2 regions of the Variovorax xiamenensis genome follow, and region 2 is predicted to be linked to the other one. Evidence: riboswitches for the same ligand, from Rfam matches in the RefSeq annotation. Region 2 holds a riboswitch; the other holds the start of a gene.

Region 1 (8,824 bases), 3.4 Mb from region 2:
CGAAAATCCGGCGGCCGCGCAGATTCTTCTCGAATTCCGCCATATCAGTCATTTTTGTTCATTCCCTATCAAACAAGCTCATTCATTCAGAACGCAACACGCGGCAAAAACTTCAGCTTTCGAAAAGCTCCGCCTGATCCATTGATTGCCCCGCCAGATCTTTCGCGGAGAGGATCGGCGCAATGCCGATGTCCGGCCAACGGATTCCAACGGCCTTGTCATCCCATCGGATGGCCCGTTCATGGGCCGGCGCATAGTAGTCAGTGGTCTTGTAGAGGAAATCAGCCGATTCGCTCAGTACCAGGAAGCCGTGCGCAAAACCTTCGGGCACCCACAATTGCTTGTGATTGTCTTCCGTGAGCTCAACGCCCACCCACTGGCCGAAGGTCGGTGAAGTGCGGCGAATGTCCACGGCCACATCGAACACGGCGCCGCGCGCTACGCGTACCAGCTTGCCCTGCGTCTGCGCCAGTTGATAGTGCAATCCGCGCAGGACTCCCTTCGCCGAACGCGAATGGTTGTCCTGGACGAACTCGACATGCCGCCCCACAGCCTCGTCGAACGCCCGGCCGTTGAAGCTCTCATAGAAGAACCCTCGTGCATCACCGAACACCTTCGGCTCGATGATCAACACATCGGGAATTGCTGTCGGTGTCGCCTTCACGAGCGGACCTCCTCACCCAGCAGATGCTTCAGATACTTGCCATACCCGCTCTTGGCCAGCGGCGCCGCCAGCTTCTCGAGTTGCTCACTCGTGATGAATCCATTGCGCCACGCAATCTCTTCAGGACACGCAATCTTCAACCCCTGCCGATGCTCCAGCGTCGCAATGAACTGCCCCGCTTCCAGCAGGCTGTCATGCGTGCCCGTATCGAGCCACGCATAGCCCCGCTGCATGATCTGCACATTGAGCTGGTCACGATCCAGGTACGCCTGGTTGACGGCAGTGATCTCCAGTTCGCCGCGCGCACTCGGCTTCACCGCCTTCGCGATGTCGACCACCTGGTTGTCGTAGAAGTACAGGCCGGTGACCGCATAGCTGCTCTTCGGCTTCAGCGGCTTCTCTTCGATGCTGCTCGCCTTGCCCTTGTCGTCGAACGCCACGACGCCATAGCGCTCCGGGTCCTGCACGTGATACGCGAACACGGTGGCACCGGAAGTCTTCGCATCGGCATCGGCCAGCAGGTGCACGAAATCGTGGCCGTAGAAGATGTTGTCGCCCAGCACCAGCGCGCTGGGCGAGTTGCCGACGAACTTGTCGCCGATGATGAAGGCCTGCGCGAGCCCGTCGGGGCTGGGCTGCACTTCGTACTGGAGGTTGATGCCCCATTGGCTGCCATCGCCCAGCAGCTGCTGGAAGCGCGGCGTGTCCTGCGGCGTGCTGATGATCAGGATGTCGCGCATGCCGCCCAGCATGAGCGTGCTGAGCGGGTAGTAGATCATCGGCTTGTCGTACACCGGCAGCAGTTGCTTGCTGATAGCCAGGGTCGCGGGATGCAGGCGCGTGCCCGAACCACCGGCCAGGATGATGCCCTTGCGTTGCGTCGTCTTGGTCATGTTCTTCTTCTCGTGAAGTTCAAAGGATCTCGCGCAACATGCGCGCGACGCCTTCCTGCCATGGCGGCAGGCGCAGGCCGAAAGCGGTCTGCAGCTTGGAGGTGTCCAGCCGCGAATTGTGCGGGCGCTTCGCAGGCGTCGGGAAAGCGCTGGTCGACACGGCTTCGACCGCATCCGGTCCGGCCTTGAGTTCGACGCCGGCCTGCTGAGCCAGTTCGAGCACGAAGCGCGCGTAACCGTGCCACGTCGTTTCGCCGCCGGCAATCGCGTGGTAGAGCCCGACCTTGGAAGAATCTTGCAACGTCGCCCGAATGGCATGCGCCGTCACGTCAGCCAGTAGTTCCGCGCCGGTCGGTGCACCGAACTGGTCGTCGATGACCGTCAGCTTGTCGCGCTCCTTCGCCAGCCGCAGCATCGTCTTGGCGAAGTTGCCCCCGCGCGCCGCATATACCCAGCTCGTGCGAAAGATCAGATGCTTCGCACAGTTCCGCGCCACCAGTTGCTCGCCTTCGAGCTTGGTCTGCCCGTACACGCTGAGCGGACCAGTCGCATCGTCTTCCTTCCAGGGCTTCGTACCGCTGCCGTCGAAAACGTAGTCGGTCGAGTAGTGCACCATCAGCGCGCCGATCTTCTGCGCCGCCTCGGCCACCACACCGGGCGACGTGGCGTTGAGCTTGCGCGCGAACTCGGGCTCGCTCTCGGCCTTGTCGACGGCGGTGTGCGCTGCCGCATTGACGATCACGTCGGGGCGGACCTTCAGCACCGTGTCGGCCAGCTCCTCCGGACGGCTGAAGTCGGCGTGGAGGTCGGTGCTGTCGAAATCGAGCGCGACCAGTTCACCAAGCGGCGCCAGGCTGCGCTGCAGTTCCCAGCCGACCTGTCCGCCCTTGCCCAGCAGCAGCAGCTTCATGCCGCGGCCTTCGCGTTGTTGTCGTACTGCTTCTCGACCCATTCGCGGTAGGCGCCGCTTTGAACGTTGCGCACCCACTCGCTGTTCGCGAGGTACCACTCCACGGTCTTGCGGATGCCGGTGTCGAAGGTTTCGGCGGGCTTCCAGCCGAGTTCGGCTTCGAGCTTGCGCGCGTCGATGGCGTAGCGGCGATCATGGCCGGGACGGTCCGTGACGTAGGTGACCTGTTCCTTGTAGGGCTTGCCGTCGGCACGGGGGCGCAGTTCGTCGAGCAGCGCGCACACGGTATTGACGATCTCGATGTTGGGCTTCTCGTTCCAGCCGCCCACGTTGTAGGTCTCGCCGAGCTTGCCGGCTTCGAGCACTCGGCGGATGGCGCTGCAGTGGTCCTTCACGTAGAGCCAGTCACGCACCTGCATGCCGTCGCCATACACGGGCAGGCTCTTGCCGGCCAGCGCGTTGACGATCATCAGGGGGATCAACTTCTCGGGGAAGTGGAACGGGCCGTAGTTGTTCGAGCAGTTGGTGGTCAGCACCGGCAGGCCGTAGGTGTGGTGCCAGGCGCGCACGAGGTGGTCGCTGGCCGCCTTGCTGGCCGAGTAGGGGCTGTTCGGCTCGTACTTGTTCTCTTCGGTGAAGGCCGGGTCGGTCTTGGAGAGCGAGCCGTAGACCTCGTCGGTCGACACGTGCAGGAAGCGGAAGGCCGACTTCTGATCGGCCGGCAGCGCGCTCCAGAAGCCACGCACCGACTCGAGCAGGCGGAAGGTGCCGAGCACGTTGGTCTGCACGAAGTCTTCGGGGCCGTGGATCGAGCGGTCGACATGCGACTCGGCGGCGAAGTTCACGACGGCGCGCGGCTTGTGCTCGGCCAGCAGGCGGTCGATGAGGGCGCTGTCGCCGATGTCGCCCTGAACGAAGATGTGCTTCGGGTTGCCCTTGAGCGACGCGAGCGTCTCGAGGTTGCCCGCGTAGGTCAGCTTGTCGAGGTTGATGACGGGCTCGTCGCTGTTCGCGATCCAGTCGAGTACGAAATTGGCGCCGATGAAGCCGGCACCGCCGGTAACCAGGATCATGAAGTCCCCTGCTGTTGTGTGGAACGATCGCCCTGCGGCAAATCAACAGGCGATTATCCCATCGGGCAAAAGGAGAAAAATCAAAGGTTGGCGCCCGCGCGAGCCCCACCTACAATCCCCCCACTGCAGGAGAGCGGGCCACCCCGGTGGCCCTACCGAAGGCGCAAACTCCCATAAACGCTCAGGTCGGTCCTCACGGGCCTGTACTGCACCAACTGAAACGCCGTCTGGAGAGCCGCCACGCCACGTGGCGCACCGAAGGAGCAAACCCTCTGCGGGCGCAGCGGGTGAATCTCTCAGGTACCGAGGACAGGGGGAGCGGCAACTTGGACTGCGGTCGTCCAGTTGCTTTCGCTATTCATTCGATAGCAAACAACACCCGCCGTTCAAGCGCTGCATCCTCAAAAGGTACTTGAAATGCGCGTGATCGTTCTCGGCGCCGGCCTGCTCGGCGTGACCTCGGCTTACTACCTCCAGCAACTCGGCCACGAAGTGACCGTGATCGACCGGCAGGCGACCCCGGCCGCAGAAACCAGCTTCGCCAACGGCGGGCAGATCTCCGTCAGCCACGCCGAACCCTGGGCCAACCCCAGCGCCCCCCTGAAGGTGCTGCAATGGCTCGGCAAGGAAGACGCCCCGCTGCTCTTCCGCATGCGCGCCGACATGCGCCAGTGGCTCTGGGGCCTGCAGTTCCTGCGCGAATGCACCCCGGCGCGCACCCGCCACAACATCGAACAGATCGTTCGTCTCGGCACATACAGCCGCTCGATGTTGCAACAGTTGCGCCGCGACACCGGTCTCAGCTACGACCAGCGCACACAGGGCATCCTGCACTTCTACACGACGCAGAAGGAGTTCGACGGCGCCCTCGAGCCCGCCGAGCAGATGCGCGCCCTGGGCTGCGAGCGCCAGGTCATCTCGGCCGACGAGGCCGTGAAGATCGAGCCCGCCCTCGCCCACATCCGTCCGAAGCTGGCCGGCGCCACCTACACGGCCGAGGATGAATCCGGCGACGCCAACCGCTTCGCCCGCGAGCTCGTGGGCCTGGCCGCAGCCGCGGGCGTGAAGTTCCTGATGAGCCACACCGTGACCGCGCTGCGCGAGGCCGCCGGCAGCATCGACCACGTCGAGGCCACCGACAGCGAAGGCCGCTTCCAACGCATCCGCGGCGACGCCTTCGTGCTGGCCATGGGCTCGCTCAGCCCGCTGTACGCCGCGCCGCTGGGCATCCGCCTGCCGATCTACCCGGCCAAGGGCTACTCGGTGACGCTGCCCGTCAAGGACGCCTCGAAGGCCCACCAGGTCTCGCTGACGGATGACGAATTCAAGCTCGTGTTCTCGCGCTACACCTCGGCGTCGGGCGACCGGCTGCGCATCGCCGGCACGGCCGAACTCAACGGCTACGACCGCGACCTGAACCGCGTGCGCTGCGAAGCCATCGTGCGTCGCGTCGAAGAGCTTTTTCCCGGCGCCGGCGACACCACCCAGGCCCAGTTCTGGACCGGCCTGCGCCCCGCCACGCCGAGCAACGTCCCGCTGATCGGCAAGACGAAGCTGCCGAACCTGTTCCTCAACACCGGCCACGGCACCCTGGGCTGGACGCACGCCTGCGGCTCGGGCAAGTCGATCGCGCGGATCGTGAGCGGGCTGGAGCCGGAGGTCGATTTCGCGTTCACGGGGATGCCGGCCCCCAAGCCGCGCATCCCCCAACCCGCACTGGGCTGACGAACCGGCAAACCCCGGATCACGCCTTGAACGTGATCCAGGGCCTGAGCCGCACCGCACAGTGGATCAGGCCCGCACGCTCCTGCGCGTCGATCACCTCGCCGATGGGCTTGTAGGCCTGCGGCGCTTCCTCGATCCGGCGCTCCTCCCGCAAGGTCACGCACTGCCAGCTTGCCTGCACGTCGACGGGCGCCGGCCGCATCGCGCGTACCTGCTGCCGGCGCATCCGCCGGCCAGCGCCATGGCTGCACGACCAGAGCCAGTCTTCGTGCCCCAGTCCGGCCACCAGATAAGAGTAGTCGCCCATCGAGCCGGGAATCAGCGCCAGATCGCCCGCATTCGCCGGCGTCGCTCCCTTCCGGTGGATGTTCATGCCATGTTCCCGCAGCACGACGTTGTGCGGCACGTCCACGACTAGTCTCGACGACGTGGCACCCAGCAAATCCGCGAAATCCTTGCGTACCAGTTCGGCCAGGACGACCCGGTTTGCCCATGCGTAGCGCGCCGCCACGCCCATGGCCTCCAGATATTCGTCGGCCAGCGGTCCCGTCAGGCCATACAGGCCGCTTCTCGGATGACGCAGGCCCTTGGGCCATTCGCTGCGGGCACGGTCCATCCAGCGGCCGCCCACATGGAACCCGATGTCGCGCGAGCCGCTGTGGATCATCACGACCACGTCCCCTGCCTTCAGGCCGGCGCGATAGGCCTCGTGACGGTCCATCACATGGTCGACAACTTGCAGTTCCACGAAGTGATTGCCGCTGCCCGGCGTGCCGAGGCAGGGGTCACGAAACACCTCATGGCGGACGCCGGTGTAGGCCTCGGGCGCATGCCGCGCGCTGCCGCCGAACGTCGCCAGGCCGATGCAGGCATCGAGTTCGGCCTGCATCCGGTCGCGGTCGCACGCCGACCATAGCCCGCCGTCCTGTACCGCTTCGAGGAATGCCGACGGCCCCACATCGAACAGCGCCCTGAATGCCGCCGTGTGCACCGGCACGTCGCGCCCGCTGTCGAGCAGGCTGCGCGTGAGCCTCTCGACCAGCCGCGTCTTGTGCGGCGCCACCTGGTCGAGCGTGAGCCCGGTGGTCAGCAGCCGCATGCCGCAGTTGATGTCGGTACCCACCGCTGCAGGAATGACAAAGTCGGCATCGGTCGCGACAACGCTGCCGACAGGTGCGACAGAACCCGGATGGAAGTCGGGTGTCGCACAGGCCTTGCACACGCCCCGCTCGCCGTCGGGCGAGCGCACGCTGGCAAAAGCCAGCAACTGATTCACCGCCTTTTCTTCCAGCGGAAGACTGGGCGGCAGGAGCACCGTGGCCTGCGAGGCCTCATGGCGGAGGTGATAAACGCCGTCGCAGTAGTCGACGGCAATGCCAGCGCGCGAAAAGGCGCGCTGAAGTCTGGAGAAACGAAGGTCGCTCATGGCTGCTGTTCCATTGGGGAAACCGTGTCGGTTTCCTGCCTCGTCGCACTTTGCGTGGAGAGGCGAAAGAGATCGCCCGCGCATCACTGACGATGCGCGGTTGGCTCTTTCTTGCAGCAGCAGAGATTCAAGAAAGCGGGCGGATTCTAGCGATGCATGTTTCCGCCGGAAACCCACCCGTCGCTTTTTCGCGTCGAGTCTGGAATCAGTCGTTGGCGGTGAAAACCGTCAACACCCCGGTATACCCATACAGATGGTGCCGGGCGATCTCGCCCGCGGCGAAGAAGCCGACCAGAGGCACATCGCCCAGCGCGTGCCGCACGATCTGCAATTCCGCCCCCGGTGCGCCGAAGTGCGGCCCGCCGCGGCCGGAGCAGCTCACGTACACAGCCCCCGCGATGCGCCTTGCCGGATGCGGCGCCGCTTCGGCCTCGCCCGCCGCCACGGCGCGGGCGGTGGCCAGCGTCTGCTCCTCAGGCTCCAGTTCCTCGCGAATTTCCGCGCAGATGCGCATCAGGTCGGCGCGCGCCGCCTGGGCGTTTCGGCGGCAGAAGGTCAGCCGCATGCCGGCTTCGGCCGTGTCGGCAATGGCGATGCCGCGCCGCGTGGGGTCGAGTCCGATGATGTGACGCACGAGCACGTCGGCGCCCAGGTCGCCGGTGCGGCGGATGCCGTCGGCGCCTGCGTCGGCCAGGCCGACCAGGGTGTTGCGCACGGCGTCGATGGCCTCCTGCGGGCGTTCGAGCGACACCTGCAGGTCGGCCAGCAGCACGTCGAGCGCCGGCTCGCCGTCGAGCTTCAGCAGCAGGTTGCCGTCGGCCTCGGTGATCTCGCGCTCGCGCACCGCGCCCGAGCGCAGCGGCTGGCAGCCCTGGGTGACGCGCGACACCAGCCGCACGCCCTCGCCGAACACCACGCCCGAGAGCCCGCCCGAAAACACCCCGCCCGCGGCGCCATGTCCGCGGATGTTGCCGTTGCCGCCGATGGCGAACTGCAGCGAGCCGCCGCGCCCTGAAGACAGGCCGCCGAACAGGTAGCCAGTGTCGGTGCGCCCCGCCATCTCGCCGATCAGCTCGGCCAGGTCGGGCGTGGCGGGGTCGGCATGCACCAGCGCCGTGTGCGCCTCGAAACCGCTCATTTCCGAATTGCCCAGCGGCGCGACGCCGGAGAAAACGCGGTACTGGTCGCTCGGCAGGGCGCAGAGCATGAGGGTCATGCCAGGCTCGTCGAAGTACTCGGCGTTGTTGGCCGACACGCCGACGCCGACGGTGCCCGACCAGTCGGTCACTTCCGGCAGTTCGGCGCTCAGGTGGTCGAGGATGTCCTGCGCGTCGTTCGCGTAGTGGTCGGTGATGTAGAGCAGCCCCAGCGTCGGCGACGAGGCGTAGTCGGGCAGCGCCATCTGCGCCCGCAACTGCGCGAGCACGAGGCCTGCCGCCATTCGCCATTGCGGATGGGTGGCATGGCCGGAGGGAAACAACTTCATGATGCGTGCCAACCCGTTCTCTTCAGGAAATGATGTGTGTATGACGTCAGCGCCGCGCGGAGGTTCGCTTGCGCGCGGCGGTCGACGCCTTCTTCTTGGCGGCGGCCGGTGCCGCTGTCTTCTTCGCGGCTGCAGCGGGCTTGCGGGCCGCCGCCGGCTTGCTGCCGATGACCGAGCCGACCGCATCGGCCAGCGGCTGGGCCATGGCCGGCACCTTCAGCTGGGCCGCGTCCTGCAGCGCCGTGCTGGCGATCTGCTGGAACTGTTCGGTGAGCGAGCCCCACCACTGCATGGGGTCGACCACGCCGGCGCCGTCGGCCGCCGCGGCCTTCGTCGCCTTGGCGGAAGCCGGCCTGCTGCGCGATTTCTTCGGCGCCGGGGCTTCCTGGATCTCTTCCTCGGCTATTTCTTCCTCGTCCTCGATCTCCTCCGGCTCGGGCTCCGGAGCTGCCGCCGCCGCGGGTGCGGGCGCCATCGCGGCCGCCTGCCGGGTGAACGCGCTGGCGATGTCTTCCATGCGCACATTCATGCCGCGCAGCGTCGACAGCGTCATCTTCTGCACTTCGAGGGCCTGGATGGTGGCCTTGAGCGCATGGCCGTTCTGTTCGAGCCAGTACTGCACCGTCTTGAGCTCCTGGATGCGCTTG
Region 2 (8,824 bases):
CGCGGCGGACGAGAGCTTCGAGGCGGTCATCCGCGAATACGTCCGTGAAAATCCCGACGCGGTGAAGCTTCCGGTTACGGCATAGTCAGTTCAAGCGCGCCTGACGCGTTCCTGACCCAACCTCCCCGGAGACACCATGAAATTCGGCCCCATCGCCGCCGCTTGCCTTTCGCTCGCCCTGAGCTCGGTCGCCTTCGCGCAGACGACCATGAAGATCAGCATCTCGACCGCGCAGAACTCGCACCAGGGGGTTGCCATCGACACCTTCGCCAAGGAAGTCGAGAAGCGCACCGGCGGCCGGTACAAGGTGCAGACCTTCTACAACGGCTCCCTCGGCGGCGAACGCGAGTCGATCGAGGCCGTGCAGCTGGGTACGCAGGAGCTCGCGTTCTCCTCGACCGGCCCGGTGCCGAACTTCGTGCCCGAGACGAAGATCCTCGACGTGCCCTTCCTGTTCCGCGACAAGGCGCATGCACGCGCCGTGCTCGACGGCCCCATCGGCCAGGACTTGCTGACCAAGTTCGACGCCAAGGGCTTCAAGGCGCTGGCCTGGGCCGAGAACGGCTTCCGCCACATGACCAACAGCAAGCGCGACGTGAAGGCTCCAGAGGACCTGAAGGGCCTGAAGATGCGCACGATGGAGAACCCGGTGCATATCGCGGCCTACAAGGGCTTCGGCATCATCACCACGCCCATGGCCTTCCCCGAGGTCTTCACGGCGCTGCAGCAAGGCACCGTCGATGGCCAGGAGAACCCGCTGCCGGTCATCATTTCCGCCAAGTTCGACCAGGTGCAGAAGCACCTGTCGCTCACCGGCCATGTGTACTCGCCCTGCATCTTCCTGATGAACAAGGCAAGCTTCGACAAGCTGAGCGCCGCGGACAAGCAGGCCTTCATCGACGCCGCCAAGGAAGGCACGAAGGCCAACCGCGCGCGGGTGGACGAGGACGACGCCAAGGGCGTCGCCGACCTGCGCGCCAAGGGCATGACGGTGATCGACAACGTCGACAAGGCGAAGTTCGTCGCGGCACTCGCGCCTGTGAATGCCCAGTTCGAGAAGGAATTCGGCAAGGCGAATCTCGACAAGATCCGCGACTACAAGTGAAAGAAAAATTCCTAGGCATCGAGCGCTGGACCACCGGCGTGTCGATGGCCGGGGCGTGCCTGATGCTCGTCATCGCATCCGCCCTCGGCGTATTCCAGATCGTGACGCGCTTCGTGCTCGAGCAGCCCGCTGAATGGAGCGAGATCCTGATCCGCGTCAGCCTCATCTGGATGGTGTTCCTCGGCATCCCGATGGCGTTCCGCCAGGGTGCGATGGTGAGCGTCGACGTGCTCTACCGCTGGAGCCCGCCGCGCCTGCGCCGCGTGCTCGACGCGGTGGTCAGCGTCGCCGCGCTGGCGCTGATGCTGGTCATTCTCTGGTGGGGCTTCGACTACGCGATGCGCGGACGCGTGCAGTCGATGGCTGGCCTCGAGAGCATTTCGATGATGTGGTCCTACCTGGCGCTGCCGGTGGGTTCCGTTTTCAGCCTGTTCGGCATTGCCGGCAATTACCTCGATCCCAAGCGGCTCGAACTGGAGACCGCGCAATGAGCGTCGTGATGGTCGCGACGATGGTGCTTTGCTTTGCGCTGTCGATCTCGGTGGCCGTGTCCATCGGGCTGGCATCGATCCTGGGCATCCAGGTGACGAACGCCAACATGCTGATCTCCGTGAAGGAGATGTTCAACTCGATCAACAAGTTTCCGCTGGCGGCCATTCCGTTCTTCATCCTGGCCGGCAACCTGATGGAAACCGGCGGCATCTCGCGCCGGCTGGTGGAGTTCGCCAAGAGCATCGTCGGTGGCGTGCAGGGCGGCCTGCCGATGACCTGTGTGCTCACCTGCATGATCTTCGCCGCGGTGTCGGGCTCGTCGGTGGCCACCACCTTCGCGATCGGCGCCATCCTGATCCCCGCGCTCATCAAGCACGGCTATCCCACTTCGTACGCGGCGGCCCTGCAGGCCACCAGCGCGGAACTGGGCGTGATCATCCCGCCGTCGATCCCGATGATCCTCTACGGCGTGAGCGCCGAAGTGTCCATCGGCGAGCTGTTCATCGCGGGCTTCGGCCCGGGCATCCTGATCAGCCTGGCGCTCATGCTCTTCGTGTGGATCTACTGCAAGTGGAAGGGCCTGGGCAAGAACGACGGCGAGGGTCGCATGCCCTTCGGCCGGGCGCTGTGGCAGGCCGGCTGGGCGCTGCTGATGCCGGTGATCATCCTCGGAGGCATCTACGGCGGCGTGTTCACGCCGACCGAAGCTTCCGCGGTGGCGGTGCTCTATGCGCTGGTGGTCGGCATGGCGATCTACCGGGAGATCAGGCTGAAAGACCTGTACGCGATCCTGCGCAAGTCGGTGATGTCGTCGGCGGTGATCATGTTCATCATCGCCAACGCAGGGCTCTTCGCGTTCCTGATCACGCGCGCCGGCGTACCGGACGCCATCGGCCACTGGCTGCAGGAGGTGCTGAAGTCGCCGGCAATGTTCCTGCTGGGCGTGAACGCGGCGCTGTTCGTGATCGGCATGTTCATCGAGACCAGCGCGGCCATCATCGTGCTCGCGCCGATCCTGGCGCCGGTGGCGGTGCATTTCGGCATCGACCCGGTCCACTTCGGGCTGATCATGGTGGTGAACCTCGCGCTGGGCATGATCACTCCTCCTTTCGGCGTGAACCTTTTCGCCGCGTGCACCGTGGCGCGGATCTCGCTCGACCGCATCGTGAGGGACCTCGTGCCCTTCGTGCTGGTGATCCTCGCGTGCCTGATGGTGATCACCTACGTGCCGTGGGTCTCGCTGGCGCTGCGGGACCTGGTCTACTCGAGGTAGCGGCCAGGCCGGTGCATCGGACTGCAAGTCCTGCCGGTCAGCCGCGGCGCAGATAGATGCTCGGCGGCACGCCCAGCGTGCGTCGGAACATCGCGGTGAAGGCGCTCGGGCTCTCGTAGCCGTGCGCCAGCGCCACCTCGAGGATCGACGCGCCCGCCGCCAGTTGCGGCAGGCTCAGCAACAGCCGGGCTTGCCGGCACCACGCGCCGAAATTCATGCCCGTCTCGCGCTGGAACAGCCGCGCGAGTGTGCGGGTGTTCATGTGCAGGCGCAGCGCCCAGTCGTCCAGCGTGGCGGGCAGCGAAGGATCGCGCACCAGTTCCTCGCACAACGCGGCCAGCCGTGCATGGCGCGGCATGGGCACGTGCAGCGACAGCGCGGGCGCGGCTTCTATCTCGTCGAGGATCAACTCCATCACCCGCTCGTCGCGACCACCCGGCGCGTAGTCCAGCGGCAGCGAGACGGCCGCGACGATCAGCTCCCGCAGCAGCGCCCCGACATGGATGACGCGGCATTCGCCGCCCAGGTCCGCGCGCATGCCGGGCTCGACGAACACGGTGCGCATGCGCACCTCGCCCGCCATGCGGATCTGGTGCTCCATGCCGCCGGGCACCCACACGCCGCGCCCGGTCGGCACCACCCAGCTGCCGGCCGCGGCGCTCACCAGCATGACGCCAGAGATCGCGTGGATGAGCTGGCCGCGCCGGTGAGTGTGCGGCGGAATGAAGGCGTCGCCCGCCGGGTCGGTCGCCAGCACCGCGACGGCGCGCGGGGTCGACTCGCCCTGTTCGGGACGCAGGTTGATCTGATTGTCCATTTCTCGACGACGCTTGAGGATTCGTAGCGAGAACATCTTCTCATGGCTTCCTACGATGCTTTTTTCACCTCCTCCTGCAAACGAAAGAAGCATCCGTCATGAACAAGCGCCGACTCGGGCTGCTCACCGGCACCCATGCCGTCAACGACCTCTACCAGGGCCTCGTGCCCGCCCTGCTGCCCTTCATGGTGCTGGAGCGCGGCTACAGCTACACGGCCGTCAGCGGCCTGATGCTGGCGGCCACCGGCCTGTCGAGCGTGGTGCAGCCGCTGTTCGGCCTGTACGCCGACCGCCACCCGCGCAGCTGGCTGGTGCCCTCGGGCTTCCTGGTGGCGGCACTGGGCGTGGTGCTGGCGGGCCTGGGCCAGAGCTATCTGCTGACCTGGATCGCGATGGCGCTGTGCGGACTGGGCATCGCGGCCTACCACCCGCCGGCCACCGTGGCGGCGCGCGCGGCCGGCGGCGGCTCGCAGAAGGCGATGAGCGTGTTCTCGGTGGGCGGCACCATCGGCGCCTCGTTCGCGCCGGTGCTGGCGGCCACGGTGGTCGGCGGCGGGAGCCTGTCGCACAGCTACCTGCTGGGCGTGCCGGCGCTGGCGATGGGCGTGGTGTGGTTCGCCGCGAATGCACGTCGCGGCATGGCCTCGGGCAGCGCCGCCGCGGCAGCCCGCAAGGCCGGCGACCACCTGATGAAGCCGCTCAACGACTGGCGCGCCTTCGGGCTGCTGGTGGCGACCATCGTGGGCTGGTCGATCCCGTACGTCACGGTGATGTCGATGCTGTCGCTGCGCATCACGCGCGACCTGCACGGCTCGGCCTTCCAGGGCGCGGCGGCACTCACCGCATTCACGGCGGCGGGCGCGGTGGGCACGCTGCTCGGCGGCTGGCTGGGCGACCGCATCGGGCGCATGGGCACGATCCGCGCGGGCTACCTGTTCGCGCTGCCGTCGCTCGCGGGCATCGTGCTCGCGCCGAGCGCCGGCTGGGCGCTGGCATGCACCGGGCTCTTCGGCCTGTGCATGTTCCTGCCCTTCGCCGCGCAGGTGACCTTGGCGCAGGACTACCTGCCGCGCAACCCGGCCACGGCCAGCGGCATCGCGCTGGGGCTGGCGCTGTCGGTGGGCGGGCTGGTGTCGCCGCTCTTCGGCATGCTCTCGGACGCGCGCGGCCTCGGCGTCACGCTGACGGCGGTGCTTTGCGTGCTGTGCGTGGCGGCGGTGCTGGCGCTGCGGCTGCGCAACCGCACCGTGCAGGCCGCGCCTGCCGAGGCCGAAGGAGCCGCCGCCTGAAAAGAGCCCGGCGCATGTACGCTGCCAGAATCGGGCGCGGGGCCGGAGGGCCGGCGAACTGAGAAGGAGGGACACTGCGCCATGAATCGATTCCTGAGCTGCGTGCTGGGCGGCTTGCTGCTGGCCCCGGCCGCCTTTGCTGCCGGGCCCACGGCGACGGCAACACCGGCGGCCTCAGTCGCCGCACCGGCCGATCCCGCAGCCGGCATCCGCGAAGTCGAAACCGCCGTGCGCGCCTGGGCCGCGGCGTGGTCCGCGCGGGACGTGGCGCGCTACCTCGCCGCCTACGCGCCCGACTTCACGCCGCCGCGCGGCCAGGACCGCAAGGCGTGGGAGGCCGATCGCCGCGCGCGCATCGGCGAGAAGGCATCCATCAGCGTGGAAATCGACAGCCTCGTCATCAGCCTCAAGGGGCAGGCAGCCACCGCGAGCTTCACGCAGACCTACAGCGCCGACAAGCTGCGCGAGAAGAGCCGCAAGACGCTGGAGCTGCAGCGCGTGGGGGGCCGCTGGCTCATCCGCAAGGAGAGCGCGGGCGGCTGATGCAGGCGCCCGGACCAATGGCCCTGTAAGTCAAACGGTTCACGAAGATGTCACTACTTGCAACGATGCTGCAGCCCTCGTTTCCCGAAAGCTGTGGCTGCCATGTTTCCCACCAAGACCGACAAGGCGCGCAACGAACTCCAGGGCGGACAGCGCACGCTCACCCAGCGCGAACGCGCCCTGCTGCTGATGGCCGACGGCCGGCGCTCCCTGACCGACTTCAGTCCGCTCTTCGCCAATCGCGATGAAGCCGAGCGGGCCATCCAGGCGCTGATCGAGAAGGGCTACCTGCAGAGCCCCAAGGCCGCGGCGGCAGCTGCAGCCGCGCCCGTGGCCCCTCCCGCGCAGCCCGCGCCCTCGCCCATTCCCGCCGCCGAGCCGATCCAGGTGGCCACCTCGGCCGACACCTTCGACGGCAAGCGTTCGCTGGCCACCACGCGCATGTTCCTGTTCGACATCTGCGAGCGCATGTTCGTGCGCCGCGACCCGAAGTTCGCGCTGCAGATGCGCGACGCGCTGCGCGAAGCGCGCGACCGCGAGGCGATGCTGACCATCGCCGCGTTGATGCTCACCGAAATCGAGAAGACCGCCGGCGTCGAGCGCGCCGAATCGCTGCGCGAGCGCATCGACCGGCTGCTGCCGCCGGCCGAGGTCATGCACTGACCTTCCTGTGAAGACAGCGGCCGGCCCGGCCCGTGACACCATCGCCGGGTGAACTCCTCTCCTCCCGCCCCCACTTCGTTGTCCGCACGCCTTCGCGGCTGGGCCAGGCGCCTCAAGCGCGACGGCGTCACGCTCTGGTTCGCATGCCGGCACGCCTCCACGCCCTGGTATGCCAAGGCGCTGGGCGTCTTCGTGGTGGCCTATGCGCTCAGCCCGATCGACCTGATTCCCGACTTCGTTCCGGTGCTGGGCTACGTCGACGACGTGCTGCTGCTGCCGGGGCTGATCTGGCTCACGATCCGGCTGATTCCGACTTCCGTGCTCGCCGAATGCCGCGAGCAGGCCGACGCCTGGATGCGGAGTTCGGGCTCCAGGCCGACCAGCCGATGGGGTGTCGCGCTGGTCGTGGCCGTGTGGATCGCGGCCGGCGCCGGGGCCTGGTACCTGTGGGCGCGCTGAGTACGCAAGGGCAAATCCGCCGGCCGGCCCGCGCGATCCACTACACTTCCCGGGGTCAGGAGAGAGCCCCGCATGCCGGGGCCGCCGAAGGCGCAGGGGTTTCCCCCGAACGCTCAGGCAAAAGGACTGACGAGGCGCCGGTGAAAACCGGCGTTTCCTTGCTGGAGAGAGGCCGCCGCATCTGAAGCAGAAGCAGCGGCCCACCGAAGGAGCAAACCCCGATCGTGGGGCGAATCTCTCAGGTAAAGCGGACAGCAGGGGTGGCCCATGGCTTGCGTCATGGATTTCGACTGCCCCTTTGGAGTGCCCCGTGGCCGCTTCTTCCTCCGCTACTCCCGACGCCCCGCTTCTCAAGACGCCGCTGTACGACCTCCACCTGGAACTGGGCGCCCGCATGGTGCCCTTCGCCGGCTATTCGATGCCGGTCCAGTACCCCGCCGGCCTGATGGCCGAGCACAAGCACACGCGCGACGCGGCCGGCCTGTTCGACATTTCCCACATGGGCCAGCTGCGCCTGGTCGGGCCCGACGCCGCGGCCGCCTTCGAGACCCTGATGCCCGTCGACGTGATCGACCTGCCCGCCGGCAAGCAGCGCTACGGACTGCTGCTGGATGACGAGGGCGGCATCCTCGACGACCTGATGTTCTTCAACGAGGGCAACGGCTCGATCTTCGTGATCGTCAACGGGGCCTGCAAGGTGGCCGACATCGCCCACATCCAGCAGAAGATCGGCTCGCGCTGCGAAGTTCGCCCCCTGCCCGACCACGCCCTGCTCGCCCTGCAGGGCCCGCAGGCCGCCGCCACGCTGGCACGGCTGTCGCCCGGCGTCGAGCGCTTCGTCTTCATGACGGGCGGCGCGGTGCAGATCGGCGGCATTCCGGCCTTCGTCACCCGCAGCGGCTACACCGGCGAGGACGGCTTCGAGATCTCGGTGGCCGCATCCGACGCCGAGCGCCTCGCCCGCTTGCTGCTGGCCCAGCCCGAGGTCAAGCCCATCGGCCTGGGCGCGCGCAACTCGCTGCGGCTCGAAGCAGGCCTGTGCCTCTACGGCAACGACATCGACACCACCACCACGCCGGTCGAAGCCTCGCTCAACTGGGCGATGCAGAAGGTACGCCGCGCGGGCGGGGCACGCGAAGGCGGCTTCCCGGGCGCCGCGAAGATCCTCGCGCAGCTCGCCGCCTCCACTGCAGGAGCCGCCGGCCACACCGACCACGACACGCTGAAGCGCAAGCGCGTGGGCCTCGTCGCCCTCGAGCGCGTTCCGGTGCGCGACGGCACGGTGCTGCAGTCCTTCGAGGGCCACGACATCGGCGCCGTCACCAGTGGCCTGCTCGGCCCCACGGCCGACCGCTGCATCGCCATGGGCTACGTGGCCACCGCCTTCGCCGAGCCCGGCACGCGCGTGCAGGCCATCGTGCGCGGCAAGCCGGTGCCGATGGAGGTCTCGACCATGCCGTTCGTGCCCACCCGCTACTACCGCGGCTGACCTCATCCGAGTCAGACAGACCGGCTAGGCTCTGCACCCCGATCCATTTTTTCCACGAGGAGTTTTTCCACCATGAGCATCAAGTACACCAAGGACCACGAATGGGTGTCGGCCGAAGGCGACGCAGCCACCGTCGGCATCACCGTGCACGCGCAGGACGCGCTGGGCGACGTGGTGTTCGTCGACCTGCCCGAAGTCGGCAAGACCTTCGCGCAGGGTGAAGTCGCCGGCGTCGTCGAATCGGTCAAGGCCGCGGCCGACGTGTTCATGCCCGTGTCGGGCGAGATCACCGAAGTGAACGAAGCCCTGCGCGCCGATCCGTCGCTGGCCAACAGCGACCCGCTGGCCGCCGGCTGGTTCTTCAAGGTCAAGCTGAGCGACCCCGCGCAGCTCGACGCCCTGCTGGACGCGGCCTCCTACGACAAGTTCGCCGCCGAATCCTGATCCGCTGAGCCTTTCATCAGCACCTTTGTCTTTTCCCTCCGAGCCTTCACCGCCATGCCGACGCCCGCCCTTCCTTCTTTGCAAGAACTAGAGAACGCCGAAGAATTCCTCGCCCGCCACATCGGCATCGATGCGGCGGACGAGGCGCGCATGCTGCCGGCGATCGGCTCGGAGACGCGCGCCGAGCTCATCGACGGCATCGTGCCGGCGGCCATCCGCCGAGCGAAGCCGATGCGCCTGCCCGCGCCGG

What was found. Region 2 has a riboswitch for glycine ahead of gcvT (glycine cleavage system aminomethyltransferase GcvT). Riboswitches for the same ligand answer to the same signal wherever they lie in the genome.
Region 1: linked by a shared signal. The riboswitch ahead of SFB74_RS04475 (D-amino acid dehydrogenase) and the one ahead of gcvT (glycine cleavage system aminomethyltransferase GcvT) in region 2 are both predicted to bind glycine.

The regions. Positions count from the first base shown of each region.
Region 1 covers NZ_CP139038.1:1,049,603-1,058,426, reverse strand. The annotation lists gene rfbG (CDP-glucose 4,6-dehydratase) at 1-52, opposite strand, end outside; gene rfbC (dTDP-4-dehydrorhamnose 3,5-epimerase) at 113-664, opposite strand; gene rfbA (glucose-1-phosphate thymidylyltransferase RfbA) at 661-1,557, opposite strand; gene rfbD (dTDP-4-dehydrorhamnose reductase) at 1,577-2,467, opposite strand; gene rfbB (dTDP-glucose 4,6-dehydratase) at 2,464-3,540, opposite strand; glycine riboswitch at 3,657-3,754, shown strand; glycine riboswitch at 3,758-3,863, shown strand; gene SFB74_RS04475 (D-amino acid dehydrogenase) at 3,958-5,265, shown strand; gene SFB74_RS04470 (RtcB family protein) at 5,285-6,691, opposite strand; gene SFB74_RS04465 (FIST signal transduction protein) at 6,897-8,177, opposite strand; gene SFB74_RS04460 (PhaM family polyhydroxyalkanoate granule multifunctional regulatory protein) at 8,224-8,824, opposite strand, start outside.
Region 2 covers NZ_CP139038.1:4,411,004-4,419,827, forward strand. The annotation lists gene denD (D-erythronate dehydrogenase) at 1-85, shown strand, start outside; gene SFB74_RS20125 (TRAP transporter substrate-binding protein) at 137-1,105, shown strand; gene SFB74_RS20130 (TRAP transporter small permease) at 1,102-1,596, shown strand; gene SFB74_RS20135 (TRAP transporter large permease) at 1,593-2,870, shown strand; gene SFB74_RS20140 (AraC family transcriptional regulator) at 2,908-3,687, opposite strand; gene SFB74_RS20145 (MFS transporter) at 3,786-4,976, shown strand; gene SFB74_RS20150 (L,D-transpeptidase Cds6 family protein) at 5,058-5,519, shown strand; gene SFB74_RS20155 (hypothetical protein) at 5,622-6,182, shown strand; gene SFB74_RS20160 (YkvA family protein) at 6,261-6,641, shown strand; glycine riboswitch at 6,688-6,780, shown strand; glycine riboswitch at 6,793-6,906, shown strand; gene gcvT (glycine cleavage system aminomethyltransferase GcvT) at 7,036-8,130, shown strand; gene gcvH (glycine cleavage system protein GcvH) at 8,203-8,574, shown strand; gene gcvP (aminomethyl-transferring glycine dehydrogenase) at 8,629-8,824, shown strand, end outside.